3 linked regions of the Chelatococcus sp. YT9 genome follow. The protein of the gene in region 1 interacts with the protein of each later gene in a pairwise test. Links are inferred from orthologs where the notes say so. Each region holds a gene or a part of one and is shown on either strand. Other genes may lie near its edges. The genes, in order: dnaA, KIO76_RS20020 and nadE.

Region 1 (9,846 bases):
GCTGCGTGATATCGTGTTCGTGCTGGTGGCGCTGGCCTCGCTGGCCCTGACCCGGCAAGGTATCCGGCAAGCCAATGGATTCAGCTGGGGCCCGATCCTTGAGGTCGCCAAGCTCTTCGCCGCGATTTTCACCTGCATGATCCCGGTTATGGCCATGCTCAGGGCGGGCTCCTCCGGCGCATTTGCGCCGCTGGTCAACCTCGTGACCGGCCCTGCGGGAGAACCTGTGCCGGTCGCCTATTTCTGGCTGACCGGCATTCTGTCCTCCTTCCTCGATAACGCGCCTACCTATCTCGTCTTCTTCGAGCTGGCGGGCGGGGATGCCCAGCACCTCATGCGCGAGGGGGCGCTGATCTTGACAGCGATCTCGGCCGGCGCCGTTTTCATGGGGGCCAACAGCTATATCGGCAACGCGCCGAATTTCATGGTCTATGCCATCGCTCGCCACCGCGGCGTCAAGATGCCGAGCTTCTTTGGCTATATGCTGTGGTCGGGCGGCATTCTCATTCCGGTATTTCTGCTGGTGACGTTGTTGTTCTACCTGTGAGGCGTTCCGATATGCTTCGACGGCCAGGGGCGAAATCCCGCATGCTGCTCCAGGCGATGGCTGCCGCGGGACATGTTGCGAAGAAGACCGCGAAGGTAACGGCCAAATGCGCCGTCAAGGGCTCCTTTGAGACCGCAGTCAAAGTGACAGCCGTCGGCAGCGCCGTAGGAGCTGGTGTCGCTCTCGTTCTCGCGGCCGGTCCAGTTCAGGCCGATAGTGCCCCACCGCCACGCCTGTTCGCCTGGCAGGATGATTTCGTTGGCCGCCTGGAGGCGCTGGCGCTGCTGCAGACCCTCAACGCCGAACTCCTTAGCAACCCAAGCGCTACCCTCACCTTGGAGCGCTGGTGCGCGCGGCACCAGCTCGCCTCACCGGTACGCGTGGTGGCGCGGCTGGTGCGCGGTGCCGACAAGGCGCCGACGGCGGCAATCAGACAGACGCTCGCGGTGGCGGAAGAAGAACCCGTGCGCTATCGGCGCGTTCAGCTTGTCTGCGGCGACTTCGTACTATCGGAAGCGGACAATTGGTATGTGCCAGCCCGGCTCACGCCGGAGATGAACCGGCTGTTGGACGAAACCGACACAGCTTTCGGACGTGCGGTGCAAGCGCTTCAGTTCCGGCGGCGGACGCTTTCAGCACGCTTGTTATGGACGCCGCTCCCGGACGGGTGGGAAATGTCGAGCCGACAGGTTCGGACGCCGGCCACGGGCCCTCTCGCCGTTCCCACCGAGGTCATACGGCATGAAGCAGTGCTGAGCGTACCTGACGGCACGCCCTTCAGCGTTGTGGTCGAAACTTATACTGACAAGGTGCTCGCCTTCCGGCGGCCGAGTGACCGCTAGAACGGAGCGCCCTTCAAGGCTTTCGGTTTGCGGCGATACGCGGCGCTATCAAGTCAGCCGCGACGCGTCCATCCGTCGCCTCCGGAGAGGGCGCCGCCGCAGGCGCCGGGTGGGGTTCACCTCACGCTGATCCGACCAAATAGCCAACAGATGCTGGCCAGAAGAGCATCGTCTCTTCCTCGTGCCCCACCCCCTCGCTGGTGCGAGGCCACCCTTTCATAAAGGGGGGCAGCGCGGGCTTTCAGACATGTCAGCCTGGAAGCCGCGAAGCGACGGCCCGGGATCTGGAAGCGTCGCCTCGCTCTCGCTCGGCCGGATGCCGGTATGCGGCTGCCGATGCCGATCGCGCTTGGGGAACGGCCTCAGACGTCGAGGTTCGCCACGTTCAGGGCGTTCGCCTGGATGAACTCACGGCGCGGCTCCACCGTATCTCCCATCAGCTTGACGAAGATATCGTCCGCGTCGGTGACTTCCTTGATCTTCACCTGCAGCAGGGAGCGCACATCGCGGTCGAGCGTGGTGGACCAGAGCTGGTCCGGATTCATCTCGCCGAGCCCCTTGTAGCGCTGCAGCTGAATGCCCTTGCGGCCCGTGGTCGCCACCGCGTTGAACAGGCTGACCGGCCCGTCCACGGCGATTTCCTCGTTGCGGCGGATGAGCTTCGAGGGGCGCGCGTAGGTCTGCAGGCTGGCTGCATGCTCGTCGAGCTTCCGGGCCTCGGACGAGGCGAGCAGCGCGGCATCGAGGCTCGCCACCTGCTTGACGCCGCGAACGACCCGGCTGAAGACGAAGCCGCCCGCTTCGGCGCGGCCTTCCCAGCCACGTTCCGTTTCCTCTGCAAGAGCGTCGAGACGGCGCGCGATGTAAGCGGCGGCCTCATTCGCGGTCTCAGGCTCTTCAGCCACCTGCGGGCGCAGCGCACCGGCGATGGCAGCTTGCTCCACGACGGCGCGGTCATAGCGGGTGTGGAGGTTGCTGAGGACATGCCGCACGAGCCGCGACTCATCGACGAGAGCCCTCAGGTCGAGCCCTGCTCGCTCCTCGCCGTTGGCGAAACGCAGCAGGGCTCCGTCGAGCCCACCCTCAAGGAGATAGTCTTCCAGCGCACGCTCGTCCTTGAGATACTGCTGCGACTTGCCGCGGGTGACCTTATAGAGGGGCGGCTGGGCGATGAAGATATGCCCGCGCTCGATCAGCTCCGGCATCTGCCGGAAGAAGAAGGTGAGCAGCAACGTGCGGATGTGGCTGCCGTCCACGTCCGCGTCCGTCATGATGATGATCTTGTGGTAGCGCAGCTTGTCGGCATTGAAATCCTCGCGGCCGATGCCGGTCCCGAGGGCGGTGATCAGCGTGCCGATCTGCTCCGAGGACAGCATCTTGTCGAAGCGCGCGCGCTCGACATTGAGGATCTTGCCACGCAGCGGCAGCACGGCCTGATATTCCCGGTTGCGGCCCTGTTTGGCGGATCCACCGGCCGAGTCACCCTCGACGATGAAGAGTTCCGCCTTGGCCGGATCGCGCTCCTGACAGTCGGCAAGCTTGCCGGGGAGCGAGGCAATATCGAGCGCGCCCTTGCGCCGGGTCAACTCACGCGCCTTGCGGGCGGCTTCGCGCGCGGCCGCCGCTTCCACCACCTTACCGACCACGGTCTTGGCATCGGAGGGGTTCTCCTCGAGCCAGATCGCGAGCGCCTCGTTGACGACGCCCTCGACCGCCGGCCGGACCTCCGACGACACGAGCTTGTCCTTGGTCTGGGACGAGAACTTCGGGTCCGGTACCTTCACGGAAACAACGGCTGTCAGACCCTCGCGGCAATCGTCACCGGTCAGGCCGACCTTCTCTTTCTTGGAGAGGCCCGAGCTTTCGGCATAGCCGGTGATCTGGCGCGTGAGGGCGCCTCGGAAGCCGGCAAGATGGGTTCCGCCGTCCCGCTGGGGGATATTGTTCGTGAAGACGAGCACATTCTCGTGGTAGCTGTCGTTCCACCAGAGAGCCACCTCGACGCCGACGCCGTCGCGCTCCCCGCGAATCACGATTGGCTTGTCGAGAAGGGACGATTTGGTGCGGTCTAGATAGTGGACGAAGGCCTCGACGCCCCCCTCGTAGAACAGCTCCTCGACCTTGCGCTCGGCATGGCGATTGTCCGTCAGGATAATGCGCACGCCGGAGTTCAGGAACGCCAGTTCACGCAGGCGATGCTCCAGGGTGGCGTAGTCGTATTCCACCATGCTGAAGGTTTCGGGCGAGGCGAGGAAGGAGACTTCCGTGCCGCGCTTGTCCACCGGGGCTTCACCGACGACGGCGAGCGGCGCTACCACGTTGCCATGCCGAAACTCGACGAAATGCTCCTTGCCGCCGCGCCAGATGCGCACCTTCAGCCAGGTCGACAGTGCGTTGACCACGGATACGCCAACGCCATGCAGGCCGCCGGAGACCTTGTAGGAATTCTGGTCGAACTTCCCGCCCGCATGCAGCTGGGTCATGATGACCTCGGCCGCTGAAATGCCCTCGCCGGGGTGAATGTCAGTCGGGATCCCGCGGCCGTTATCGGATACGGTGACGGAGCCGTCGGCATTCAGCGTCACGGTGACCTGCGTCGCATGACCGGCGAGCGCCTCGTCGATCGCGTTGTCCACGACCTCGTACACCATGTGGTGGAGGCCGGAGCCATCGTCGGTATCGCCGATATACATGCCCGGGCGCTTGCGGACGGCATCGAGGCCCTTGAGCACCTTGATGGAATCGGCGCCATAGGACTCTTCGTTCACGTCGCGGGCGGGTTCAGCCATGGATGGGTCCAATCCGATATCGGTAAGGATTGCTGCGATCGAGCCGCAGCCTTTGATTCGACAGCATAAATCTAATCATTCGGGCGTGAGATTTCACGCCCGCGCGGGCACTTTTCCCTTGAGAATGCGGCTTTATCGCGTTGCCACCGCAACGGCTGCGCCGGCCATCACGGTCCCACTGCCCCGATTGAGCCAACGCATGGCGCGCGGGGAGGTGAAGAGCCGGCGAACGCGCGTCGCCAGAAGCACATAGCCGGTGAACACGCCGGTCAATACAGCGACGATGACGCCGGCAAGCTCGACGAAGGCCAGAAGGCGAACATCCGCCAGATTGATGATGTTGGGCAGCAGCGCGAGGTAGAACATCATGGTTTTCGGGTTGCCCAGCGTGAGCATGAGACCGCCGATGAAAGCGCGCACGCCCCGCTCACCGCGACCCGCTTCAGCGCTGGTTCCAGGAACGGCCGAAACCGGTGCGAACCAGAGCTTCCACGCCAACCAAAGCAGGTAGGCCGCGCCGAGATATCGGATCATGAGGAAGAGCCCATGGAATGTCTGGGCGACCACGGCGAGACCGAGCACCGCGGCCGCCAGCCAGATGACGTCCCCGACAATAAGGCCGGCTAGAAAGGGAGCGACGCCTGCCGCTCCGCGCGCAAGCACGCGCGCCAGAATGGCGGCGACCGCCGGCCCGGGCGATGCGCCCGCCGCGGCGAGCACGCTGGCGAAGACGGCGAGGCTTATCAGGTCAAGGCCGGACATTGTCTCAGCTTCTCATGATAGGGCGTTGAACAGCGAAAACGTTGTTGTTGCTCATATCAGAAATGGCGCGCTGCGCGAAGATAGCGATCCACGCGCCCAGCCGCCGGCGGGCGATCAAATTGGGCTTGTGCCATAAGGTGTTACCGCACCCCCTGTTACCAGGAAGCGTGCTGAGCCCTCCGGCAGGTCAGTGAAGAGCGCAGGATCGGCGCCCGTCATCCAGACTTGAGATCCCAACGTCCGGAGTTCCTCGTAGAGTGCGGCGCGTCGGCGTGGATCGAGATGGGCCGCGACCTCATCCATCAGCACCAGTGGTGCGATCCCGCTCATGGTCGCGACAAGCCGGGCATGGGCGAGCACGAGCCCGATCAGCAGCGCCTTTTGCTCGCCGGTCGAGCATTGGCTGGCGGGCATCCCCTTGCCCCGATGATGAACGACGAGTTCGCTTGTCTGCGGCCCCGTGAGCGTGCGGCCGGCCGCCTTGTCACGCCCTCGGCCGTCATGCAGCAGACGGCGATAGTAATCCTCGACCTCGACGGCCGCTGTCGCGTTGACCATCGCCTCGATCTCACCGTCCAGCCGCAGCTCGGCCGAGGGAAACGGTGAGGCATCATTGCGGGTCGCTTCGATTAGCGCGGCGAGCCGTGCCACCGTTTCTGCCCGCGCCGCGGCAACGGCGACACCAAGCTCTGCCAACTCCCGTTCCACCGCGTCGAGCCAGGCACGATGGGGGGCATCCTCGGCTAGAAGCCGGTTGCGGCCGCGCATGGCCTTCTCGAATGCATTGACGCGTGTGCCGTGGCCGGCGTCGACAGCCAGAACGAGCCGATCCAGGAAACGACGGCGATCGCCGGCAGCACCGGAAAATAGTCCGTCGAAAGCCGGCGTCAGCCACACGACCCGGATATAGTCCGCGAAGGCCGATGCGGACGCCACGGCGGTTCCATCGACCCGGCACTTACGGCCGGAGCTGCCATCTGCGCTCGGTTCACTGCCGATCCCGAGGCGTATCTCATCAAAGGCTGATGCCAGGATCGCGGACACGGCGAAGCCCCCGCGCCCACCAAGGCGCGCGAGTTCGCCGAAGTCTGCCCTGCGCAACCCACGCCCCGGCGTGAATAGCGACAGCGCCTCGATAAGATTGGTCTTGCCCGCGCCGTTGTCGCCGACGAGCGCAACCAGCGGCGCCTCGCCAACGTCAAGATGGAGGTCTGCATAGCTGCGGAAATCCGCAAGCATGAGGCGCTTCACGCGCGGAGCTGTCGCGAGCTCCTGAATCGTCGCGTCCCCGCATTTTGCCTGGTTACTAGTAGCGGGGTTCGAGAGAACCACCGCTCCGCTGTGTCCACATGTCGCCAGCCAGCGGCCACATGTGTCAATCGCTTCGCGGCCGGCATCTCGCCGCCAGAATGTCTGATCCAGCTGAAAGCGCAACGCTCCGACTACAGGAACATCATTCGCGCAAGGCCGTTCCGACCCTTAAGGCAGTGTTGTGCCCTCGCCGGTCAGACCCGCATGGGCATCAGCACGTACAGTGCCGATGCGCCCTCGCGATCCTGCACGAGCGTGGGCGAGCCGGCGTCGGCCAGCTTGAACAGGGCCGTATCCCCGTCGAGCTGGCTCGTGATATCGAGGAGATAGCGGGCATTGAAGCCGATATCGAGGCCGCCCGCCTCATAGTCGACCTCCAGCTCCTCGGTTGCGCTGCCCGAATCCGGGTTGGTGACCGAAAGAACCATGCGGCCGTCGCTGAGGGCGAGCTTCACTGCACGCCCGCGTTCGGACGAAATGGTCGATACCCGATCCACCGCCGCGCTGAACACATCGCGATCGACGACGAGCTGCTTGTCATTGTTGGCCGGGATCACCCGCTGATAGTCCGGGAAAGTCCCGTCGATCAGCTTCGACGTCAGAACCACGGCGCCGATCGTCAGCCGCACCTTGGCGGGCGACAGCTCGACCGTAATCTCAGCTTCCAGGCCGTCGAGCAGCTTCTGAATCTCGGCAACGGCCTTGCGCGGCAGGATCACTCCGGGCATGCCGACTGATCCGGCGGGCGCTGGCACATCGACCCGCGCTAGCCGATGGCCGTCTGTCGCGACGGCGCGGAGCACGGTTGTTCCGGGCTCCGCCTCGATCGTGTGGATGAAGATGCCGTTGAGATAATAGCGCGTCTCCTCCGTCGAAATCGCGAACTGCGATTTGTCGATGAGGCGCTTCAATTCGATTCCTGGCAGGCTGAAGCGGTGGGGAAGGTCGCCCGCTGCGAGATCTGGAAAATCGCTTTCCGGCAGAGCCTGCAGGTTGAAACGCGAGCGCCCGGCTCGGATCAGCATCTGTGTCCCGTCGCCGGTCGTCTCGAGCGAAACTTGCGCGCCGTCCGGCAGCTTTCGCACGATGTCGTAGATCACGTGGGCCGGGACCGTAATGGCGCCTTCGATTTCGACATCGGCAGGAAGCGTTTCCGTCACCTCGAGGTCAAGATCGGTTGCCTTCAGGCTCAATTGACCGGCCACGCCCTTCAAAAGGACGTTGGACAGGATCGGAATCGTTGTGCGCCGCTCGACGACGCGATGGACATGACCGAGCGACTTCAAAAGCGTCGCCCGTTCGACGGTGACCTTCATCGAACGTTCCGTTTCTCTCTAACGCAATGTCCCGTGCAAAACAGGCTGGAAAGAAACCGGCCCGCCCAACGGGTGGGCAGGCACAATGCCGTCTCGCCAGCGCTTTCGCAAGGGCACTTGTTGAGCAAGCCACGGTTCCCGATGGCAGCCGCCCGGGAGCGGCCGCTTTCCGGGAGACTTACTCCTGCAGCATGCGCTTCAGGAGCTCGACCTCTTCGTTCAATGAGCTGTCGTCGCCGACGGCCTTTTCGATCTTCCGCACCGCATGGAGCACGGTGGTGTGGTCCCGTCCGCCGAAGCGCCGGCCGATTTCCGGCAGCGAACGCAAGGTCAGGATCTTGGACAGATACATTGCGATCTGGCGGGGCTTGACCACGGCCGCCGTTCGGCGCTCGGACAGAATGTCGGCACGCGAGACATTGTACCGGCTGGCTACCAGCTTCTGGATGTCCTCAATCTTGACGCGCTTGGGGTCCTTGGTACGCACGAGGTCGCGGATAGCAGCCTCGGCTGTCTCCAAAGACATCTCCGACCCCGACAGGGTGGAATGCGCCAGGAGGCGGTTAACGGCACCGTCGAGATCACGGCCATTGGTCGTGATCACGCGCGCGACGTAGGACACCACGGGTGCCGGCACAGAGAAGGCCGGATGGACGGATTGCACCGCCGCGATCCGCGCCATCAGGATGCGATTGCGCAGTTCCTCGTCCAGCGAGGCCATCTCGACCACGAGCCCACCGGCAAGGCGTGAGCAAACGCGCTCGTCCAGCGCCTCGAGATCAGCGGGCGGACGATCCGCGGCGACGACGATCTGCCGGCCGGCATCGAGCAAAGCGTTGATGGTATGGCCGAACTCCTGCTGGATCGACTTGCCTTGCAGGAACTGCACGTCATCGATGACGAGAAGATCGATGCCGCGAAGCTTTTCCTTGAAGGCGAGTGCGGTTTGCGCCTTGAGCGCCGCCACGAAGCCATACATGAAGCGATCGGCGGTGAGATAGATGACCCGCTTTCCGCAGCGTTGCGCTTCGTGGGCCACGGCCTGGATCAGATGCGTCTTGCCGAGGCCAACGCCTGCGTGGAGATAAAGTGGGTTATAGAGGGGCGTCGCGCCATCATCTCGCGCCACCCGCTCAGCGGCAGCATGCGCGAGCGCATTGGAGCGGCCAACGATGAAGGACTCGAACGTCAGGCGGCTGTCGAGCGGGTTGCCCGTGAGGTCAGAGCCTTCGCTCCGCTGTGCCACCGCCGCTGCAACCGGTTTCTCGAAAACCGGCTGTGTGACGCTCGCCTCCGCAAACCCCTCGCGTGCGACGGCTGGACGCGGCGCGGGGGGCTCCGCCGGCCGCGCCGCTGCGACAGCGTCACGGTTCACCGAGCCACGGACGGATAAGGCGAGACGGGTCACTTCCGCGCATTCGGCGCGGAACAGGTTCAGCACGCGGTCAGCATAGTGGGACTCGATCCAGCTCTTGAGAAAACGCGTGGGCACGGTCAGGCGCGCGACGCCCTCGGTCACGCCATCCAGCTCGAGACGTCCGAACCAGCTGGTAAAAACATCTTCCCCCAGCTCGACGCGCAGCCGGCGCCGCACCCGCGTCCAAGGCTCACCGAATACCGGCTGATCGCCAACGGCGCTCGTGCTCACCACCGCAGCCCCCATGCCACCCTTCGCCAAGTCACCCTTCCCCAAAACACCGCTTCCCAACGCACCATTTCCCAAGATACTCGACCCCAAACCATGCGTGACCTTGGCGCTTCCCTTGAGGACATCGCCAAGGTTGCCCGGACTGATACCGGGACCACGCGCCGCTGTTGCTAAGGCTTCGGAAGGCCGTAAACCCTGGCCGGACAAAGGGCCCTTTTCAGGGCTTCCACGTTCTCCGGCGAGTTTCGTCCCTTCGTTCACCTTATACATCGACCGCAGCTCCTTTTTTTGTTTTAACGCCCGACCTCTGAGCGCAAACCATCTCCACGGCACAATCGACGATTGTGCCGCTGTTGGATCTCCAACGAACAAACCTTAAGCCGCGCCTGCCCTTAAAAAGGTACGCAACAAGAGGCGTGCGGAGACTGTTTCGAAATTACGCAGAGTCAACGGGACCAGGTGCGCAGCAACCAAGAACTTTACAGATCAGGAAGCCGCATAACACCGGCATAATCTGTGACGATGCTTTCCACACTGCTCGATAAGCAGAGGTCGCAGGATGTATATAGAGCGACCTGACAGCTGTTGAACAGACAAAAAATCACCGCCCCCTCCTGAAAAAGAGGTTGAA
Region 2 (9,821 bases), 2.7 Mb from region 1 along the record:
GAAATAGTGATCGGTGAACTGTGGCTGGGCCGGATTACGCCCGTCCTTCTCTCCGAGCGCGCGATAGAGACCATCGACGGATACGAAAGCCAGGCTGTCGACCCCGGTGAACTCCCGCATCTCTTCCAGGCTCATGCGCGCCGCGAGCAGCTTCTCGCGGTCGGGCATGTCGATGCCGTAGTAGTCAGGATACATGATCGGCGGGGACGCGATGCGGAAATGGACTTCCGTAGCGCCCGCGTCCCGCATCATCTGTACGATCTTGACCGAGGTCGTGCCGCGAACGATCGAGTCGTCGATCAGCACGATGCGCTTGCCCTCGACGAGCGCGCGGTTGGCCGAGTGCTTCAGACGTACGCCGAGGGCGCGGATGGCCTGGGTTGGCTCAATGAAGGTACGGCCGACGTAGTGATTGCGAATGATGCCGAGTTCATAGGGAAGGCCGGCGGCTTGGGCGAAACCGAGCGCCGCAGGCACGCCGGAATCCGGCACCGGCACGACGATATCCGCATCGACCGGGGCTTCCTGCGCCAGGGTCGCGCCGATGGCCTTGCGCACACCATAGACCGAGCGTCCGTTCACGACCGAATCCGGACGGGAAAAATACACATACTCGAAGATGCAGGGGCGGGCCGGTTGGGCCGGGAAGGGCCGGTGGCTCTCGAGGCCGGCCTCTGAGATGACCACCACTTCACCATTCTCGATGTCCCGGACAAAGCGAGCGCCGATGATGTCGAGCGCGCAGGTCTCGGAGGCGAGGATGTAATGGCCATCGAGTTCGCCAAGCACCAGCGGGCGAATCCCCAGCGGGTCACGTGCGCCAATGAGCTTCTTGTTGGTCAGGCTGACGATGGCATAGCCGCCCTCGATCTGCCGGAGCGCGTCAATGAAGCGCTCCAGGAAGCGCGTGCGGCGAGAGCGGGCCACGAGGTGGAGGATCGCTTCCGTGTCCGAGGTCGACTGGCAGATCGCGCCCTCGGCGACAAGCCTGCGCCGGAGCGTGAGACCATTCGTAAGGTTGCCATTATGCGCAACAGCAAATCCGCCGCTCGCGAGTTCCGCGAAGAGGGGCTGAACGTTGCGCAAGATCGTGGCGCCCGTCGTCGAATAACGGGTGTGTCCGATCGCCATATGGCCCTTGAGCCGATCGATCGTGGCGGGATCGGAGAAATTGTCGCCGACAAGGCCGAGGTGGCGCTCCGACTGGAAGCGGGTGCCATCGAAGGACACGATGCCTGCTGCTTCCTGACCGCGATGCTGCAGCGCATGCATGCCGAGGGCGGTGATTGCAGCGGCATCGGGGTGGCCATAAATGCCGAATACCCCGCATTCCTCATGCAGGGTATCAGCTTCGGAATCGAAATCGTCGAATCCGCGGCTATCTTCCATCACTTAGTCTCCCGCCGGTAACCGAACGCGACCGCAACCGCGGTTTACCGGGACGCACCTGTAGCACCAGTAGCGCCGTTTCTGACCGGCGCCTCGCTGCGGCGTTGCGGCGCAGGCTGCCCATTCGCAGGCGCCTGCGGCGATGTCTCGGGTTCGGCCGGAACATCGGCATCTCCGTCCGTGCTCGGACGGCGCAACTTCTGCAAGATGGTGCTTTCAGGGTCATCCGGCAACATCGCCACCAGACGATCACCCGTCGATTGCAGCAGAGGCTTCGTTCTGGCCTGCTGCACCCATTCAGGTTGCATGTCTGGCTTCACGAGCCAATTGAAGAAAAGAAAGCCGACAACGCAAATCAGAAAGCCGCGAGCTGCGCCGAAAATGAAGCCCAGCGAACGATCCACGGCACCAATGCGGGAATCCAGCACCAGGTCAGACAACTGAACCGTAATGAAAGACACGATGATCAGCGTGACGAGAAAGACCGCCGCTATGGCAACGACCAATGCGATCGTCGGGTTCGCGATATGCGGCTTCACATAGGGAAGTACCTGCGCGTGCAGGAAGAGGGCAGCGACGGCTGCGGCGACCCACGAGGCGATGGCAAGGACCTCGCGGGTGAAGCCTCTTACTGCTGCCAGGAGAGCGGACAGCAGCACGACGCCGATAACGATAAGGTCAAGAAGTGCGACGGGCATGATGGAGCCTGGGAACCGCGAATCGGGGCGGGTGTACGGGGCGTAACGTACTATGAGGTTGGTATAGCTCGCGTTACGGCGGCCGTCACCTCTCGCAAAGCTCTGTCCAATGAAACTTGTTAACCTTTGGAATGACTCTGATCGCGCCGGTCGCGCTGTCCGCCAGCCGCAATGCGCGCAACGAGATCGACGATATGACCCGCGGACGTGACGTCGAGCGGTGTCCTCTCGCCCTGGTCGCGGGCCGGCGGTGGCGCCACGGCGCGATGGAACCCGAGCTTTGCGGCCTCCTTGAGGCGCGCCTGGGCCTGCGATACCGGCCGCACGGAGCCTGACAGGCCGATCTCGCCGAAATGGACCGTATCAGGCGGCAGGGCGACGCCCGCGAGCGAGGAAACGAGCGCGGCGGCAGCCGCGAGGTCTGCCGCGGGCTCTGTGATCTTCAAGCCGCCGGCGACATTGAGATAGACGTCGTGCTGGCCGAGCTTCAGCCCACCGTGTGCTTCCAGCACGGCGAGCACCATGGACAGTCGGCTGGGGTCCCAGCCGACAACCGCGCGCCGCGGGGTGCCGAGGCTCGACGGAGCGACCAGTGCCTGGATCTCGACGAGCAAGGGCCGTGTGCCCTCCATTCCGGCGAAGACGGCGGTGCCGGCGGCCGAAAGATCCCGGCCCGACAGGAAAAGCGCGGAGGGGTTCGACACCTCGGCAAGGCCGCGGCCGGTCATCTCGAACACGCCGATCTCGTCGGTCGGCCCAAAGCGATTCTTGACCGCACGCAGGATGCGGAAGTGGTAACCGCTGTCGCCTTCGAAGGAAACGACGGCATCGACCATATGCTCCACGACGCGCGGCCCCGCGATCTGGCCGTCCTTGGTGACATGCCCGACCAGGATGACTGTCGTGCCGGATGTCTTGGCGAAGCGGATGAGCGCCTGAGCGCTGCCGCGGACCTGCGTCACGGTGCCGGGCGCCGCCTCGACGCTCGAGGTCCACATGGTCTGAATGGAATCGATGATGGCGAGCCGTGGCACGGTGCCATGCGACAGGGTCGCGATGATGTCCTCGACATGGGTCTCGGCCGCAAGCTCCACGGGCGCGTCGTTGAGGCCGAGCCGCTCGGCGCGCAGGCGCACCTGCGCCACCGCCTCTTCGCCGGAGATGTAAGCGACGCGGTGACCGGCGCGAGCCATGACAGCGCTTGCCTGCGTCAGCAGCGTGGACTTGCCGATGCCGGGATCCCCGCCGATGAGAATGACCGAGCCGGGGACAAAGCCTCCCCCGGTGACCCGGTCAAGCTCGCCAATCCCGGAAGGCACACGTGGGGCATCCATGCTGGAGCCCTGCAGGCCCTCCAGGGGAAAGATGCGTCCCTTGCCGCGCGCTGCGGCGCGGCTTGCGCCAGGAACCGGCACGGGTGGGCCGGAGGCTTCCTGCGCCAGCGTGTTCCAGGCCCCGCAAGCGTCGCATTTGCCCTGCCAACGGTTGTAGACCGCGCCGCAGCTCTGGCAGATGTAGCTGACAGACCCACGCGCCACTAGTCTTCAAGCCCTTGATAGCGGCGCGCGAACCGGTGGCCGAGGCTGGTGAGGATTTCATAGCCGATCGTGCCGGCGCGCATGCCGACCTCGTCTATGCTGATGCCGTCCCCTATGAAGGTGGCATAGTCCCCCCGTTTGACGGCGTCCTCAGCCAAAGACGAGATATCGAGCGTGACGAGGTCCATCGAGATCCGGCCGGCGATAGGGCAGCGCACGCCGCCGACGACAGCCTCTCCGCCCGGCTTCAAGTTGGTGCCGCTGAGGCTGCGCAGGAAGCCATCAGCATAGCCGAGGCTGACAGTGGCGATCCGGCGACGACCTTCCGCTGTCCAATGGCCGCTGTAGCCTACGGTTTCCGCGTCCGGCACCGTACGGATCTGGATGATTTTGGCCGCGAGCCGGACGACCGGCGCCATGGGATTGTCCCGGCCGGGGCGGGGATTGCCGCCATAGAGCGCGTAGCCCGGGCGCAGCAGATCGTAATGCGGCCGTTCCGGCAGATAGATCCCCGACGAATTGCAGAGAGACGCCGGGACACCGGGAAACAGGGCACGTGCCGCCTGGAAAGCCTTGATCTGCTTGGTATTGATCGGCAGAGCAGGAACTTCAGCAGAAACCAGATGGCTCATCACGAGCGAGGGCGTGAAGGCTTCCAACAGCCTGGTCTCACTGACGAGCTTCGTCGCGCTGTCCAGCCTGAGGCCAAGCCTGTTCATGCCGGTATCGATATGGATCGCCGCCGGCAGCTTGCTGCCGACGCTGGTGCAATAGGCGCTCCATTCCTCGATTTCCTCGCGCGAGCCGAGGACCGGCCGAGCATTTATGGCGGCGAAATGCGCGGCGGTTCCCGGCAGGAGGCCGTTGAGCACGTAAAGGCTTGCCGCGTTGTTGACGGCCCGGAAGCGCTCGGCCTCGCTGAAGTGAGCGACGAAGAACGTCATGCAGCCCGCGGCCGAGAGCGCGCGCGCCGCCTGCTCCAGGCCAATGCCGTAAGCATCAGCCTTGATGACAGCGGCGCATTCTGCGTCCGGAGCCTCGCCCGCGAGCGTGCGCCAGTTCTTCACGAGCGCCTTGAGATCGATGGTCAGAACGGCGCCGGCGTCGGCCTCGCGGACAGCGGCAGCGTTGGTGAGAGCAGAGGCGGTCACAATGAGAGGAACCTCATCTCAGCTGGCAATGGCGCGATGTGCCCATCGTTCAGTATTGCTCAGGCAGGTGATCTTCCTGCGCCAGATTGCCGAAGCGGGTCACATCAGCCTGGAACGAGAGCTGGACCGTGCCGGTTGGACCATGGCGCTGCTTGCCGATGATCACTTCAGCCTTGCCGTGGGCCTGATCCATCTCGGCCTGCCATTTGAAGTGCTCCTCGGTGCCCATCTTGGGCTCCTTGTTCTTGAGGTAATATTCGTCACGATAGACGAACATGACCACGTCGGCATCCTGCTCGATTGAGCCTGATTCACGCAGATCCGATAGTTGCGGCCGCTTGTCGTCGCGCGCCTCGACCTGGCGCGAGAGCTGAGACAGCGCCACGATCGGCACGGCCAGTTCCTTGGCGAGAGCCTTCATGCCGGTCGTGATCTCGGTGAGCTCCTGGACGCGGTTCTCGCCCTTCTTCGACGAGCCGGAGAGGAGCTGCAGGTAATCCACCACCAGGAGATCAAGGCCCCGCTGGCGTTTTAGCCGGCGGGCGCGGGCCGCAAGCTGGGCGATCGACAGGCCGCCGGTCTGGTCGATGTAGAACGGGATCGTCTGCATCTCGCGGGCGACGTCGCTGATCTTGTAGAATTCGTCCTCGCGGATGTCGCCGCGCCGGATCTTGTAGGAGGGAATGCCTGCCTGTTCGGCAATGATACGATTGGCGAGCTGCTCCGACGACATTTCCAGCGAGAAGAAGCCAACGATGCCGCCGTTCACGGTTTTCAACGTGCCGTCAGGCTGCTTTTCGCCGCGGTAGGCCTTGGCGATGTTGAAGGCGATGTTGGTGGCGAGCGAGGTCTTGCCCATGGCGGGGCGGCCGGCGAGGATGACGAGGTCGGACGGCTGCAGGCCGCCCATCATCCGGTCGAGGTCGTGGAGCCCGGTGGCGAGGCCTGAAAGCTTGCCCTCCCGCTTGTAGGCCGCGGCTGCCACATCGACCGCCGCTGTGAGCGCAGTCGCGAAGTTCTGGAATCCGCCGTCATAACGCCCCGTCTCGGCCAGTTCGTAGAGGCGCCGCTCCGCTTCCTCGATCTGGTCGCGCGGTGAGACATCCACGGCCGAATCATAGGCCTCGTTGACCATGTCCTCGCCGATCTCGATCAGACGGCGGCGGACGGCAAGGTCATGGATGGTGCGGCCGTAGTCCTCGGCATTGATGATGGTGGTGGCTTCGGCGGCGAGGCGCGCCAGATATTGCGGGATGGTGACGCCGCCGAGGTCCTGATCGCCGAGGAAAGTCTTCAGGGTGATGGGCGTTGCGATCTTGCCAGCCTTGATCAGGCTGGTCGCGACTTCATAGATCCGCCGGTGCACCTCTTCCTGGAAGTGCTCGGCTTCGAGGAAGTCGGAGACCCGGAAATAGGCGTCATTGTTGACGAGAATGGCCCCGAGGAGCGCTTGCTCGGCATCGATATTATGCGGCGCGAGACGGAACTGTGCCTCGCTCGCCGTCTCAAGCCGCGCTACTAGACTATTCACCGCCACCTTACCGCCCTAACACGTGAGTCGCTTTGGCTCACTCTAGCACGGTCGAAGGGTGGACCTAGGCGGCGGCCGGGGGAGTCCCGCAACTCACTCGATTCACAAGCAGCGGACAAATATTGTCCACTGTTGCCGGATTGCCCGTTGACTGTTCACGCCTCTGATGGCGTCCGGCTCACCAATCAGCACGGGCTCCAGCGCGGCATGTTCCGCGCTGGAGCCGGCACGGAATCATTCGCCCGCTAGACGCAGGTCGCGGGGTTTGCCTTCCCGCGCGCGCAGGGCGTTCTCCCGGCGGGAGATATAGTCCCGGGTCAGCGGCACGCTTTCCTGCTGCTTGGCGAGCTGAACCTGGAAGACCATCATGCCGTCATGGCGGAAGGACATTTCGGAACCCGCGAGATAGAAGTCCCACATCCGCACGAACCGTTCGTCGTAAAGAGCAAGAACCTCTTCCCGATGTGCGTGGAAACGCTGACGCCAGGCCTTCAGCGTCTCCGCGTAGTGCAGACGCAGGATCTCGATATCCGTCACGACCAGACCGGCCTTCTCGATATGCGGCAGGACTTCCGACAGGGCGGGTATGTAGCCGCCCGGGAAAATATATTTGTCGATCCAGGAGTTTGTGCTGCCCGGTGGCCCCATTCGCCCGATCGAGTGGATCACCGCCACGCCATTGTCGGCCAAGCGGTCTCTGATCGTCTCGAAATAGGTCCTGTAATAGGGCACGCCGACATGCTCGAACATGCCGACGGAGATGATGCGATCGAAGGTCTCCGTCAGTGAGCGGTAGTCCTGCAGCCGGAATTCCACCTGGTTGCCGAGCCCGCCTTCGGTCGCACGGTTGCGTGCGACTGCCAACTGCTCCTGCGAAAGCGTGACCCCGGTCACCTTGGCGCCGCATCGCTCGGCGAGATAGAGGCCGAGACCGCCCCAGCCGCAGCCGATATCGAGAACCTTTTGATCCGGCTCCACCAGGAGCTTTGCGGCCAAGTGCCTCTTTTTAGCTAGTTGGGCATCATCAAGCGAGTAGCCCGGTTCCTCGAAATAGGCGCAGGAATATTGCCGATCTGAATCGAGAAACAGTGCGTAGAGCCGGCCGTCTAGATCATAGTGATGGGCGACGTTTCGTTGGGAGCGTGACGCGATGTTCCGCTGCGTCAGCCCCCGCCGCAACCGCCGCCAGCCGCGCAACAGCCTGACAGGGAGCGTCTCGCCGTTGTCGCGGAGGTTGATCATCCCCAAGGCGATCATGTCGGCGATATCCCCTCGCTCAATCACGAGGCGGCCGTCCATGTAGAGCTCGCCGAGGGCCGTATCTGGATCGAGAAGAAGGGGGATGATGGCCCGCCGGTCGACCAGCCGGGCGTGGACGGGATCGCCTGTCCCATCGCCGAAACTTATCGGTGGCCCGTCTGCAACAGTGAGGGTGAGAGACCCCCGCGTAACGAGCCGACCAAGCACAAATCGCAGTAATGCTTCCATTACTCGCCTCGTCGTACCAAGGCGTCGCTGCGCGGCCGCCGTGATCAGATAAGGATAAGCTAAGAAGCTACGTCAAAAAGCGCAACGGGTGCCAGCGGACTGGCACCCTTTACCTCAGCGCATGCCAAGCGCCTGTCTTTGTTAACGAATGACTTACTCGTCGTCGCCCGCAGCTTCGGCGAGGGCGGCGCCCACCTCGAGGCCGAGGTCATCGAGGTTGGTTTCCTCACGGGTCGTGACAGTCTCGCCGCGGGCCTGACGCTCGGCTTCTTCCGGGCTACGGGCGACATTGACGGTAATGGTCACTTCGACTTCCGGGTGGAGCGTAACCGGCACGCTGTGCAGGCCGAGCGCCTTGATCGGCGTGTTCAGCACGATCTGCTGGCGGCTGACGCTGAAGCCTGCGGCGGTCAGAGCCTCCGCGATGTCACGTGGAGAGACCGAGCCATACAGCACGCCGGTTTCGCCGGCCTGGCGGATGATCTGGACGCTCTCGCCATCGAGCTTGGTGCTGACGGCTTCAGCCTCGGTCTTCAGCTCAAGGTTGCGGGCCTCGAGCTGAGCGCGCTGCTCCTCGAAGCGGGCGGTGTTGGCCTTCGTGGCGCGCAGGGCCTTGCCCTGGGGCAGGAGGTAGTTGCGGGCATAACCGTCGCGGACGCGCACGGTCTGGCCCATCTGGCCGAGCTTGGCGACGCGCTCGAGCAAAATAACTTCCATGTCAGTCTCCTTGTAGAACGTTTGAATGTTTTGGATCGGACGAAATGGGACCTAACGGGGCAAGCCCGCGATACCTGCTCGGCGCGCCCGCAGTCCCAGGAGCGTGTCGATGATTCCGAAGAGGGCGAGGACTGGCAGGATCCACACGAGGAAAATCACCAGAATCGCATAGGTCAGGCCAAGGATGAACGGGCGGCCCGGCTTGCCACGCGTGAGCGCGTGCAGCGCCGCCAGCCCTTGCAAGGCGTAGGCGCATATCAGAGAGCCGACGAGGGCTGCGGCGATGAGGCCAATGAACCCGCTGCCGACCACCGCAAGCACTGCGGCTGCAACGAGCGCCGGAAGCACTGCGCGCGGCATCGCGGTATCGGCGATGTCGGGCCAGGGACGTGGCAGGCGCTGAGATATCGACACGGTCTTCGCCGCGAGCCACAGGTTCAGGGCCAGCATGAGGACGAAAGATGCGGCGGCGAGCGGGGGCACCGCGGTGATGATGGCGTCCACCAGGTCATCCACCGCTATTCCGGAGGGCAGGCCAAGCGCGTCGGGTGAGGGGGCTTGCTGTCCGCCGGGGGCGCTCTCCATGGTGAGGAACGCGCGGATGGCACGGCCCATCGTGGCCTCAAAGTCAGCGTAGCTGCCGCCTATCCCCCAGGCGCCTGCGAATGTGACGCCGGCAGCAATGCCTGCGGCCCAGGCAAGGACCCGCCCGAGGGGATACCAGTCTGGGCCGTTCTCGCCAGGGCGGGCGAGGAGCGTGAGATAGCCCAGCCACCAGGCGGGCAGGCCGATGCCAATGGCGTAGGCGAGGCCGCTCGTGGGCGCGAAGATCACGCCGAGGCTCGCAGCGCCGGTGGCGACCGCAACGAGGCCGGCCCTGTGATTCCACCCTAGCGCTGCAACGAGAATGGGAAGGGGAGCGATATAGGAAAGCAGCAACGCCAGCACGGATCCGGAGATCACGACTGCGAAGAGCAACGCCGATACGATGCCGGCGCCAATGCCGACCAGGAAGGGTATGGCCATCGTCTGCTGTCCCGCTGCATCCTGCAGGGTTAGGGAAGGATCAAGGTCCAACCCAACGGATTGTCCCCGGATAGAGGTGCCCGGGGCAATTTTTCATGACGAAGCCGGAGCATGGGAAGCCGCAGGGAATCTCTTGGAAACCTGGGCTCCTCACCTCCGGCGGGGGCAGTCAACGATCATGGCGATTGTGACGCCATGATCGTCAAAACGGATCTTACTTGATCACGTAAGGCAGAAGGCCGAGGAAGCGGGCGCGCTTGATGGCCTGGGCCAGTTCGCGCTG
Region 3 (9,860 bases), on another replicon or contig:
CATGCCATAACCAGAGGATGCCGGCATGCAGCGTGACGAGCAAAGCCAGAGGCACGTGCCGACGCGTGCGTTCACCCGCCGGGAAACTCAGGGCAAGAAGTGGAGCAACAATACTGATCAGCACCACATGATGTGCGGTTCGAGCGGAGAAAAGCGCCACGGTCAGCGCGCAGAACGGAGACATGAACAGGATGACGAAGAGAAAAAGACCTGACCAGAACGGCAGGTTTCTCGAGGAGTGTCCGGTGCGATGAAATGTGAAAGCCAAGGAAAGCGAAAGAGCGATCGCTGTGAAGTCGAGATTCCACGCGCTTCTCAGCATATCAGGCGCAACGGCAGGCCCGCAGTATACCTCCGTCATAGATTTTCTCCGCTTGTTACATCTCTTGCAACGCGTTCATCGCGGGTTTTTCCACTCCGTCTTTCGAGGGGCTTGGTCGCGTCACCTGTGATCCGCACGCTGATGGATGTTATGCATTACCCTGCCTCCATAAGGGTTTTGCGCTTCCGATACACATAGCCGTACGCGACGGCGACCAGCGAGCCTCCAAGAATGTTTCCGAGGGTGGTCGGAAGAAGGTTCCCCGCAATTCCGGTGAGCGAGACGGAAGCCGTGGCTTCCGGGATCACGGACTGGACAAGGAAGGCGTAGGGGAGGAGATACATGTTTGCGACGGAATGCTCGAATCCGGCGGCAACGAAGGCGGCTATGGGCATGATGAGGGCAGCAATCCTGTCCGCCACCGAGTTGCCCGCATAGGCCATCCAGACCGCTAAGCACACAAGCATATTGGCGAGGATGCCGCTTGCGAATGCCGTCGTGAAGGACTTGTCGAGCTTTGCCGCGGCCAGTTCGAGCGCGGCCCTGCCGACCGCGCCATTGCCCGCCTCCTGCACGCCGGCGAGAAAGGCAGCGGCGGCAAGCACGACCGAACCGAGGAAATTCGTGATGTAAACGATGGAAAGCGCCCGCAAGACCATGGGCATGGGAAGGCGGCCAGTCGCGACCGAACCAGCCATTAGCGTATTGCCGGTGAACAGCTCGGCACCTGCGATGAGGACAAGTGCGAGGCCGAGAGAAAAGGCCACGCCCGCGATGAGTTGCGCGGCGCCATAAGGAAGGCTGTCCGCACCGGCGAGCGCGACTGTGGCGACGAGGCCGCCAAGCCCGATATAAACGCCGGCGAGCATGCCGAGCACGACCATAGATGCGGCTGGAAGCTTCGCCTTGTCCTCAAGAGCCGCGAATACGGTCTCTGTTAATTCCGGCGGTTGGGGAAATCTAGTCTCCATCGGACCGTCGCTCTGGCGTGACCCGGACCGGCACCGATTTCGCGGCGGGGGTCTTGCTCTCCTCCGCGAACTGCCAAAGAGGTATGAGGGCGTTGCACTCGGGGTAGTAAGCGGCGATCGTACCCTCGGGGATATTGTAGTCGATCACTTGCAGTCCACCGATGCTGCGTTCGATCCCGTCATCAGCAGCGGCCGTCAGACGTGCGGTGCCATCCTTAGCGATGCCGAAGCGCTCTCTGTCTTTGACATTCATCATGACGATCATGCGCGAGTGATAGATGCCTCGCAAACGGTCTGTATGCCCATAGATGGTCGTGTTGAACTGGTCGTTCGAGCGCAGTGTGATCAACCTCACCACGCTCGGATCATCGCCTGTGTCGAAGCTGGCGTGCAATGCTTTCGGAACCTTGAAATTGGCCTTGCCGGTGTCCGTGTCCCATCGGCGGTCGCGTGCCCCGATCGGTCGCGGAAACCCTCCGGGCACATTGAGCCGTTGATTGAAGTCGTGGAAATCGTCCGGGAAGACTGCTGCGATCTCGTCGCGCACCAGGGCGTAATTGCCGACCCACTCATCCCAAGGCACTTTCGGCGTGGGCGGGAGCGTCGCCCTGGCGATCTCAGCGACGATGCGCGGTTCTGAAAGCAGGTGCTCGCTTGCCGGCCTGTGGATGCCCCGGGACGCATGGATGCAGGTGGTTGAATCCTCGATCGTCACGATCTGCGGGCCGGTCGCCTGCTCGTCTATCTCCGAACGCACAAGCGTCGGCAAGATGTAGGAGGTGCGCGCCGTGATCAGATGGGAGCGGTTGAGCTTGGTCGCCACCTGTACGGATAGATCGAGGCCACGCCATTTGTTCTCCATGAGCGCGCGGTCAGGTATGGCGCGCACAAAATTGCCGCCGAGCCCAATGAAAGCACTCACCTCGCCGGCGACGATCGCCTCGCAGGCCTCCACCGTGTTCATCCCGTCTTCTCGCGGCGGCTCAAAGCCATAGCGCTCCGCCATCAGGTCGAGCGGCACCAAATCCACCTTCTCCGCGATGCCGACCGTGCGCTGACCTTGAACATTCGAGTGGCCGCGCACCGGACAGATACCCGCACCCGCGCGCCCGATGTTCCCGCGCATCAGGAGAAGGTTGATCAGCATCTGCACCGAGTCGATGCCGAGTTTGTGCTGGGTCAGGCCCATGCCATAGATGGCGATCACGGATCGAGCCTTCGCATAGGTCTGCGCGGCCGCCCGGAGTTCGTCCCGCGCCAGACCGGAGGTTTCGATGATCTCTTCCCAGCTCAGCGCACGTACGGCGGCCTCGAAAGCGGCGAAGCCGTGGGTCTGCGTCGCGATGAAGTCCGCGTCCAGAACCCGGATCTTGCCTGAGAGCCGGGCTTCATCATCCCACGCAAACAGAAACTTCGCCATTCCCAGCATGACGGCAATGTCGCTTCCGGCGCGCGGCTGGTAATACTGGGTGGCGATACGCGTGGGCTTGTTCGCAACCATCTGGCCTGGGCGCTGCGGATTGACGAACTCCTCCCAGCCGCGCTCCCGCAAGGGGTTGAAGACCACAATCGGGACCTGGCGCTCGCTCACCTCCTGCAGCGTGTGCAACAGGCGCGGCGAGTTGGTTCCGACGTTCTGGCCAAAGGAGAGAATACAGTCGGTTTGGGCGAAATCGTCGAGAAGAACGGTCCCGACCGGGGTCCCGATGCTTTGCGGAAGAGCCACCGAAGTGGTCTCGTGACACATGTTCGAGCTGTCCGGGAGATTGTTGTTGCCGTAAAACCGGGCCAGAAGCTGATACATAAAAGATGTCTCGAGAGAAGCACGCCCCGAGGCATAGAAGATGACGCTTTTGGGTGCATAAGATCGCAGCTTTTGGCCGATGTCGGTAAAAGCGTCCGCCCATGTGACCTCGACGTATTTGTCACTGTCGGGATCATAACGCATCGGCTGCGTCAATCGCCCGTGATTCTCCAAACCGTGATCTGTCCACTCAAGCAGTTGCGACACCGTATATTTCGAAAAGAAGGCCGGCGTCGTGCGCTTCGAGGTCAGGTCCCAGAACGTCGCCTTTGCACCATTCTCGCAGAACTCGGCGATGTGCGGTTCCGCTGGCTTGGCCCATGCGCAACTCGTGCACATATATCCGCCGGTCTTATTATGGTCGCGAAAGAGCCCCACCGCGCTCGGGACCGCGCCCTGGCGCGTGGAATGCTTGACCAGCGAACGGACCGACCCCCACCCGCCTGTCGGCTGCTCATACGGCTGATAGGTGGCTCGGTCAGGCATCGTGACGCTCCGGTCTTGGTCTCGCTCTTTCGCTAATGCCTCTTGGCTCCACAGGTTCCGAATAGCCGCCTCTTTCGAGCATCTATCCAAGGTCAATTGCCGCCTTGAGTTATGGTGCCGCGTTACCGGTTCAGAAGAATGCAGTAGTAATTGGATCGTATTCAATAAACGATTAGAGCTATAAAATGAATGATGCCGGCGAATGGCAGCTGTGGTGGGCGGGTCCCCGGATAACAGAAAATTGACCTTGGTTTATCTGTCGGCAGCGTGCGGTTTGGCGGCCGCATTCGCGGCCTGTGGTTCCGGCGTCACATTGATGACAAAACTCATCGTGAGGTTGTACCTCATATTTCGATTTCAAGATCGTTCCGGTCCACCCCGTTCGCCTATGAGCATGTCGTATTCTGGCGCCGCGACAGCGACAGGGTAATTCCGGTAGTCAGTCCTGATCGAGACCATCGTCGAGTTCGCCAGATGGCAACCATCCGGGGAACACAGGATTGAATGCGGCTGAGATGCAGACGGCCTTCACGGACTGCGGGGGCGTTGTCATTGGCCGCGGCTCTTCGCCCGAAAAGGTGGAAGTTGATCGATGAAGTGGGGCCGGTCACGGATCGATTTCCAGGCGACCGGTAGGGGCGGCAGAGCCGTGGGACGTTCTTACGAGCGATCTCTCCCGTGACTAGCTCGGCTGAGCTGCGCGACAGATCGGCGCGACATGTTTACCTGACGGGCGAACGGATGGCTGCATTCGCGCGCTCTCTCCTGTAGATGAAGATCATCGCCATGACGATGATCATCGCTCCAATAAGCACATTGAGTGCGGGTGGCCGCATCCAAATGAGCTGATCGAGCGCCACGGCCCAAATGAGTGATGTATACTTGAACGGAGACACCGTTGATGCGCCGGCATAGCGCAAGGCATCGATCATACAATAAAGCGCGCCGAGATAAGCCGCCGACATGATGGCCAGCAACAGCGCATCATTGACGGCGGGCATAACGAATTCACCCCCTGACCAGATTAGCCCCACCAGTGCCGTCGCGGCTGCCGAATACAGCATCGTGGCTTGGGTCGCATCGGTCTGGGCGATGCGACGAGTGACGATGTCACGAAAAGCCGCGCAGGCAGCGGATGCCAAAGGCAGCAGGGCATAGAGCGATAAAGTTCCCGATGCTGGATTGATCACGACCAGCACGCCCACAAAGCCGACGACAACAGCCATAAGGCGCGCGCCGTCGAGTTTTTCGCCGATAGTCGCTGGTGCGAGGAGCAGAACGAAAAGAGGATTGGCAAAGGAGAGTGCTATAGCGATCGACAACGGCAGATACATGAGCCCAGTCACAAAAGTGAGGAGGCTACCCACATTGAAGAGTGCCCGAAGCAACTGCCTTGGACGGCTTTGCACCTCGAGTTTCGCTCCGCGCCCGTGAATCGATATCGCCAGAACAACTGAGATTGTGATCAATGCCTGGGTGAGAACGATTTGCCCAGTCGGCAAACGCCCGAGCAGAAGCTTCGTCAGGGCATCGTTGATTGTCAAAAGCAGCGAACTTGCGAGCATCAGCGTGATGCCGACAGCAGGTCTCGTGATCATGGGCATCCATCGTCAGGGGCGGAATGGCCGCGTCCGGCAGGGCGCTGTGCAAGTAGCCGGGACTATTAGTGGGGGGAAGGCGCCACCGTCGTGCGAAGCATATTCACAGGGTGGTCCTTAAGCACCTGCTCCGACTTACATCGCCCGGCAGACTAGCTTCGGTGCTCTCGTGGAGAGGGCTCGCCTGGCACCGCCAGAAGACTGCTGCTGATGCGCGATACAGCACCGCGGCCGGCGTCGAACCATACGTTCCCCCCTTGTGTTAGGGAGGAACATATATCGGTATATGGACCCGTAACAATACTGGAGCCAAGCCTTTTGCGAGGGCATGCGATGACAAAGCCTCGTCGCTAAGCGACAGACGGGACTAAGAAGCAGACCGGTGGCAAGCGCGTCTCGAATGGCTCTGGCGCGAGCAATGCGGGGATCTGCGTGATGGTCGCGGTGAAGGCTGCCTCGCAGGCTTCGTCCAGCGCAAGCGCGGCGGCTCGCCCAAATTTAGCCCGCGCGGCCCCTAAGGGCACTCCCCGGGTTTCAGCGGCATGATGATCGGCTCAGGTCTGGGGTGAGCCCTCGCAACTCACCGGGCAACGGGCGGCGCCACGGGGAGCTCTCGCTTATGCGCTGTATTCACATAGAAGGCCAAGATCCGTGCGCGGGCGGCCTCGTCGATGAGGCGCCCCTCCAGAAAATCATCGATCTGATCGTAAGTGACGCCGTACGCCTCTTCATCGGGGCGAAGGGGAGCAAGATTCTCAAGATCGGCGGTTGGAATTTTTGCAACAAGATCGCTTGGCGCTCCAAGGTTCGATGCCAAGGCACGGACCCTGCGCTTGTTAAGCCCATAAAGCGGCACGATGTCGGCCGCACCATCCCCGAACTTGGTAAAGAAGCCCATCAACGCTTCCGCCGCCTGATCGGTGCCGATGACCAGACCGCGATGGGCGCCGGCAAGTGCAAACTGCACAATCATCCGCTGCCGAGCTTTGACGTTTCCGAGCAGAAAGTCCTCCCGCCCCGCGTCGCCTAGCTCAGCGCCGGCGTGCTTCAGACAGGCCAGCATCGCGTCGGCAGCGGGCTTGATGTCCACCCGCAGAATCTCGTCCGCACCGATCGTATCCAGAGCTCTCTGAGCGTCCTTTTCATCCGCTTGCGCCCCGTAGGGGAGGCGGACAGCGAGGAATTTCGCATCGTACCCCGCGCTTCGAAGGCCTTCGACCGCACGTTGAGCCAATAGCCCCGCTGCCAACGAATCCACACCGCCGCTGATCCCTAGCACATAGGTCCTGAGGCCTGACGCGCGCAGATATGTGGCGAGAAAATCAATGCGCCGGCGTGCTTCCAGCGCTGCGTCGAAGTTCCGGGCAACGCCCAAGGCTTCTATAATTCTCTCTTGGTCTGTCATGTGCCGGTGATTGCTCCTGATGTTACAGCATGCCGTCCAGGTGAGCGGCCAGGAGGGTGGAAGTGGTGACCATCTCAACCTGCGTGCCGAAACGGCTCTCGTAAATCTCCAGCATAGCGTCGTGGGTCGTATCCGCGCCGGAGCAGATCGCGTCGGCGACGATGATCACGCGATAGCCAAGGTCGATGGCACCCATCACCGTGGCGAGCACGCATACCTCGGTCTCTGCGCCAGACACGATCAGTGCATCGACGCCAGCGGCGCGTAACCGAGGATGCAGGGCACCGTGCCACGCGGACATGACGCGTTTGTCCTCTACGGCAGCCGGCGGTACGAACCGCGACAGGTCGGGAACGAGTTCAAGCAATTCCGGATCAAGCCGATTGCGTGTCATCGACTCCCATTTGTTGTAGTATCGCTTCCAGGAACCACCGACGTCGTCTGCGGACGGGGGTGGTATGAAACGCGTGAAGATCGTCCTCGCGGGATTGAGTTCGGTAAGGCTCACGACATTCGGCAGAACCCGGCCCATCCAAGGCGTGTGCCACTCTGTCGGCTCGGCGAACATGCGCTGCATGTCAATGCAGAGATGCACCCAGCGGTCGTGCAGCGGTCCGAACAATAGACCGTTCTCGAGTTTTCTCACTGCTGGGCCTCTCGCGATGTCATGTCCCTTGAACCTGAACCCCCGGTGCCTCGATGCCGATCCCATCCGACAGACCCCAGAACAGGACTTAAGGATCGCCACGCTCATGGGAAGATAATCCGGAGAGGGGTTCTGCGTTCCTGCCCTTCGTTCGACTTTGTCTGACCCCCCCGGCTGACGAGCTTGCGGGATTGCCAAATGTTGAGCACAAGGCTGAGACATATGCCCCGTTATCAAGACGAGTGACCCCCATGGGCACAGTGTTTCAGTGGTTGGCGCACCTGGCGACCTTTTGTGCTTGCTGGCTTATTGCCACGCTTCTGACGTTCCTGACGGTGCTCCTGCTCTCGGGCTCTGTTCCCGCCGCGACATGGTATGCTCTGATCGCTGGCGTTACGGCCGGGTTGGTGGGAGCGACTTGGGCTGCAGCCCGCAAGTGATCTGACGCGGCCGCTGCAAGGATCAAAGGCGGTGAAAATCTCGATGACCTGATTGAGTAGGATCTGACGCCTTTTCGCGATCCGCTGCCGCCACATGCATCAGCTCTCGGCCGGTGGACCATGTTCGAAACTTGCCGTCGACATGGCAATCGCCACGGGCGGCAGTTCTCGAATGCTCTTCCCGTCAGCTGAGATGTCTGGTGTTGCGATCCCGACCCGAGTCAGCGCATCAGGAAGGCGGAGCTGTCGCGGAGCAAGACGGACTGCTGGGACTTGTTCGCTAGCGGCGACAGCCTGAATCGCTAGGACTGGCGACTATTTTGCGCTCGGCCGCGTGGCATGAAGAGGGTGCGTTTTCCGCAGGCGACAGGGCACGGCATGAGATGTCGGGCAGCTTCATGGTCTGAGCCGGGCCGGGTTGCCGACAGCAACCGCACCGGGCGGTACATCGCGGGTGACGACACTGCCGGCCCCGATGATTGCGTCATCACCGATCGTCACACCTGGTAGGATAATGGCTCCGCTTCCAATCCAGACGTTTTCACCGATCACGACTGGACGACCGGACTCGAGCATCCGCCTTCGTTGGGCAGGATCTCTTGGATGGTCGGGCGTCAGAATCTGTACAGCGGTGCCGATTTGAGTCATATCACCGATCGTGACCTTGACGACATCCAGAATACAGCAGTTGAAATTGAGGAAAACGCCGCGGCCTAAACTGATGTTATAGCCGTAGTCACAAAAGAATGGCGGACGAATATTGCAGCCTTCTCCCACGCTGGCAAAAGCTTCCTCAAGAAGCGCTTGCCGCTCAGGTTGGCTTCTCGTGCTCGTGGCATTGTAGCGATCCAGCCATTCAGAAATGCGCCTGTTGTCGGCGGCGAGTTCAGGGTCGTCAGCAATGTACAGCTCACCAGCCAACATCTTCTGCTTCTGGGTCTTGAGGGTCATGGGGGCCTCTCGTTTGCGTCTATGTCCGTCGACCGCCTGCAAGAACGCGTGGGGAGGCGCTTCGATCCAGGTAGATACGGGCGGCATTGGTGACGGCAAGGTGGCCCCGCGCAGAATGTAGCGCCTGAAGAGGTTGCCGCGCTAGCGGTGGCGCTCCGTGGCGAGGCGTTGCACCCCAGCGCTGGTGCCGAGTGCGCGTGCCGGGACGAGGAGGTGAAACCTCTACCTGTGGCACGGCTCGGGCGACGGCAATGTCGAGCGTGACCCGTTCTCCGTAGGGATGAGACTGCGGTGCAGGTCAGCTCGTCCGCTCTCAAAGCAGCGGTGCTCACCAGCATTCAGCTTGCCGTCGGATTGGCTGCGTCCCAGTTCGCGCCACTCGCGCTTTCGCCTCTGGCGGAGCGTGGCGGCAAAAAAATCTGCCGCAATCGGAACACGGCGCCCCAGCCGCGGTTGACTACACAGTCTTGGAGTGACGCGAGTCGGGGCGGGCTTGTCCGTTCAGAGATGGCTATATAGCCGCTCACAGGCTGCATGTAGCGGCAGAGAATTCGGTAGAGGATAGGTTATGAGCGATGTGAATCCAGTCCGGACGTTGTGCTCCAACTTGGAAGCAGCGCGCATTGATGCGGTCGTTAAAGCTGCCTCCGCAGAAACGTTAACGACCGCCGACATCGAAAACCTTCACAAAATTCAGGTTGCGTTGATGGCTGTTCGCGAAACTCTTGATGAGCACAGTGCTCGGCTGGGGTGGGGCAGCGATGAAGGAAATCTGGAAGATGCTGCCCTTGCGCACCGAAGCAAGTCATAAACGTTCAGCCGCATCCTAGCCGCAGGCTTGCCAGACAGTAAGACCTCGTAGGTCTATTGTGTCGCAAACGACGCCAAAATTACAATTTTACATGCCTATTGGTAGCCGCTGATCGTCAACTATACGGCCAGCCCAAAATAACAAGGTCTTCTATCGATAGACGTCTAAACATGCGTAGAGAGGAACTCTAGCGCGCTTTGCGGGGTTCCTTGTGATCAGCCATTGCGACGGATGTCATGCGCCAGCCATCGAAGCTTGCCCTGCAGCTCACAATAAACGGCGACAGCAACTCACTGGAAGTATCGCCCGAAGTTACCCTGCTCGATCTGCTGCGCGAGGGGCTGCATCTTACCGGCACCAAAAAGGGGTGCGACCACGGCCAGTGCGGCGCCTGCACGGTTTTGGTCAACGGGCGCCGGATAAACT

What was found.
Region 2: the proteins of dnaA (region 1) and KIO76_RS20020 interact in binary tests that used the Escherichia coli proteins (3 or more experiments, as listed by UniProt). The link is inferred for Chelatococcus sp. YT9 from one-to-one orthologs.
Region 3: the proteins of dnaA (region 1) and nadE interact in binary tests that used the Escherichia coli proteins (3 or more experiments, as listed by UniProt). The link is inferred for Chelatococcus sp. YT9 from one-to-one orthologs.

The regions. Positions count from the first base shown.
Region 1 is NZ_JAHBRW010000001.1:1,618,860-1,628,705, forward strand. Bases 6,989-9,846 are described here. They hold dnaA (chromosomal replication initiator protein DnaA), read right to left. Parts: upstream 9,231-9,846; coding sequence 7,746-9,230; downstream 6,989-7,745. Other genes in these bases: dnaN (DNA polymerase III subunit beta), read right to left, coding at 6,989-7,567. Also shown: KIO76_RS07280 (sodium:proton antiporter), read left to right, coding at 1-547; KIO76_RS07285 (hypothetical protein), read left to right, coding at 589-1,389; gyrB (DNA topoisomerase (ATP-hydrolyzing) subunit B), read right to left, coding at 1,752-4,178; KIO76_RS07295 (LysE family translocator), read right to left, coding at 4,311-4,940; DNA replication/repair protein RecF, read right to left, coding at 5,055-6,179; more of dnaN, read right to left, coding at 6,446-6,988. UniProt on the Escherichia coli protein: Plays an essential in the initiation and regulation of chromosomal replication. Binds in an ATP-dependent fashion to the origin of replication (oriC) to initiate formation of the DNA replication initiation complex once per cell cycle.
Region 2 is NZ_JAHBRW010000001.1:4,352,359-4,362,179, reverse strand. What follows is about bases 4,070-6,902. They hold KIO76_RS20020 (replicative DNA helicase), read right to left. Parts: upstream 6,314-6,902; coding sequence 4,826-6,313; downstream 4,070-4,825. Other genes in these bases: KIO76_RS20015 (cyclopropane fatty acid synthase), read right to left, coding at 6,542-6,902; alr (alanine racemase), read right to left, coding at 4,070-4,776. Also shown: purF (amidophosphoribosyltransferase), read right to left, coding at 1-1,389; KIO76_RS20035 (CvpA family protein), read right to left, coding at 1,434-2,087; DNA repair protein RadA, read right to left, coding at 2,207-3,625; more of alr, read right to left, coding at 3,625-4,069; more of KIO76_RS20015, read right to left, coding at 6,903-7,795; rplI (50S ribosomal protein L9), read right to left, coding at 7,949-8,512; KIO76_RS20005 (DUF2232 domain-containing protein), read right to left, coding at 8,564-9,538; rpsR (30S ribosomal protein S18), read right to left, coding at 9,753-9,821. UniProt on the Escherichia coli protein: The main replicative DNA helicase, it participates in initiation and elongation during chromosome replication. Travels ahead of the DNA replisome, separating dsDNA into templates for DNA synthesis.
Region 3 is NZ_JAHBRW010000002.1:1,059,408-1,069,267, forward strand. Bases 4,675-7,546 are described here. They hold nadE (NAD(+) synthase), read right to left. Parts: upstream 6,587-7,546; coding sequence 5,762-6,586; downstream 4,675-5,761. Other genes in these bases: KIO76_RS24915 (DMT family transporter), read right to left, coding at 4,675-5,181; KIO76_RS24925 (cysteine hydrolase family protein), read right to left, coding at 6,609-7,232; KIO76_RS24930 (hypothetical protein), read left to right, coding at 7,484-7,546. In the rest of the region: KIO76_RS24900 (cytochrome c oxidase assembly protein), read right to left, coding at 1-361; KIO76_RS24905 (formate/nitrite transporter family protein), read right to left, coding at 478-1,293; KIO76_RS24910 (FdhF/YdeP family oxidoreductase), read right to left, coding at 1,283-3,583; more of KIO76_RS24915, read right to left, coding at 4,306-4,674; more of KIO76_RS24930, read left to right, coding at 7,547-7,672; KIO76_RS24935 (sugar O-acetyltransferase), read right to left, coding at 8,069-8,623; KIO76_RS24940 (hypothetical protein), read left to right, coding at 9,192-9,434; KIO76_RS24945 ((2Fe-2S)-binding protein), read left to right, coding at 9,671-9,860. UniProt on the Escherichia coli protein: Catalyzes the ATP-dependent amidation of deamido-NAD to form NAD. Uses ammonia as a nitrogen source.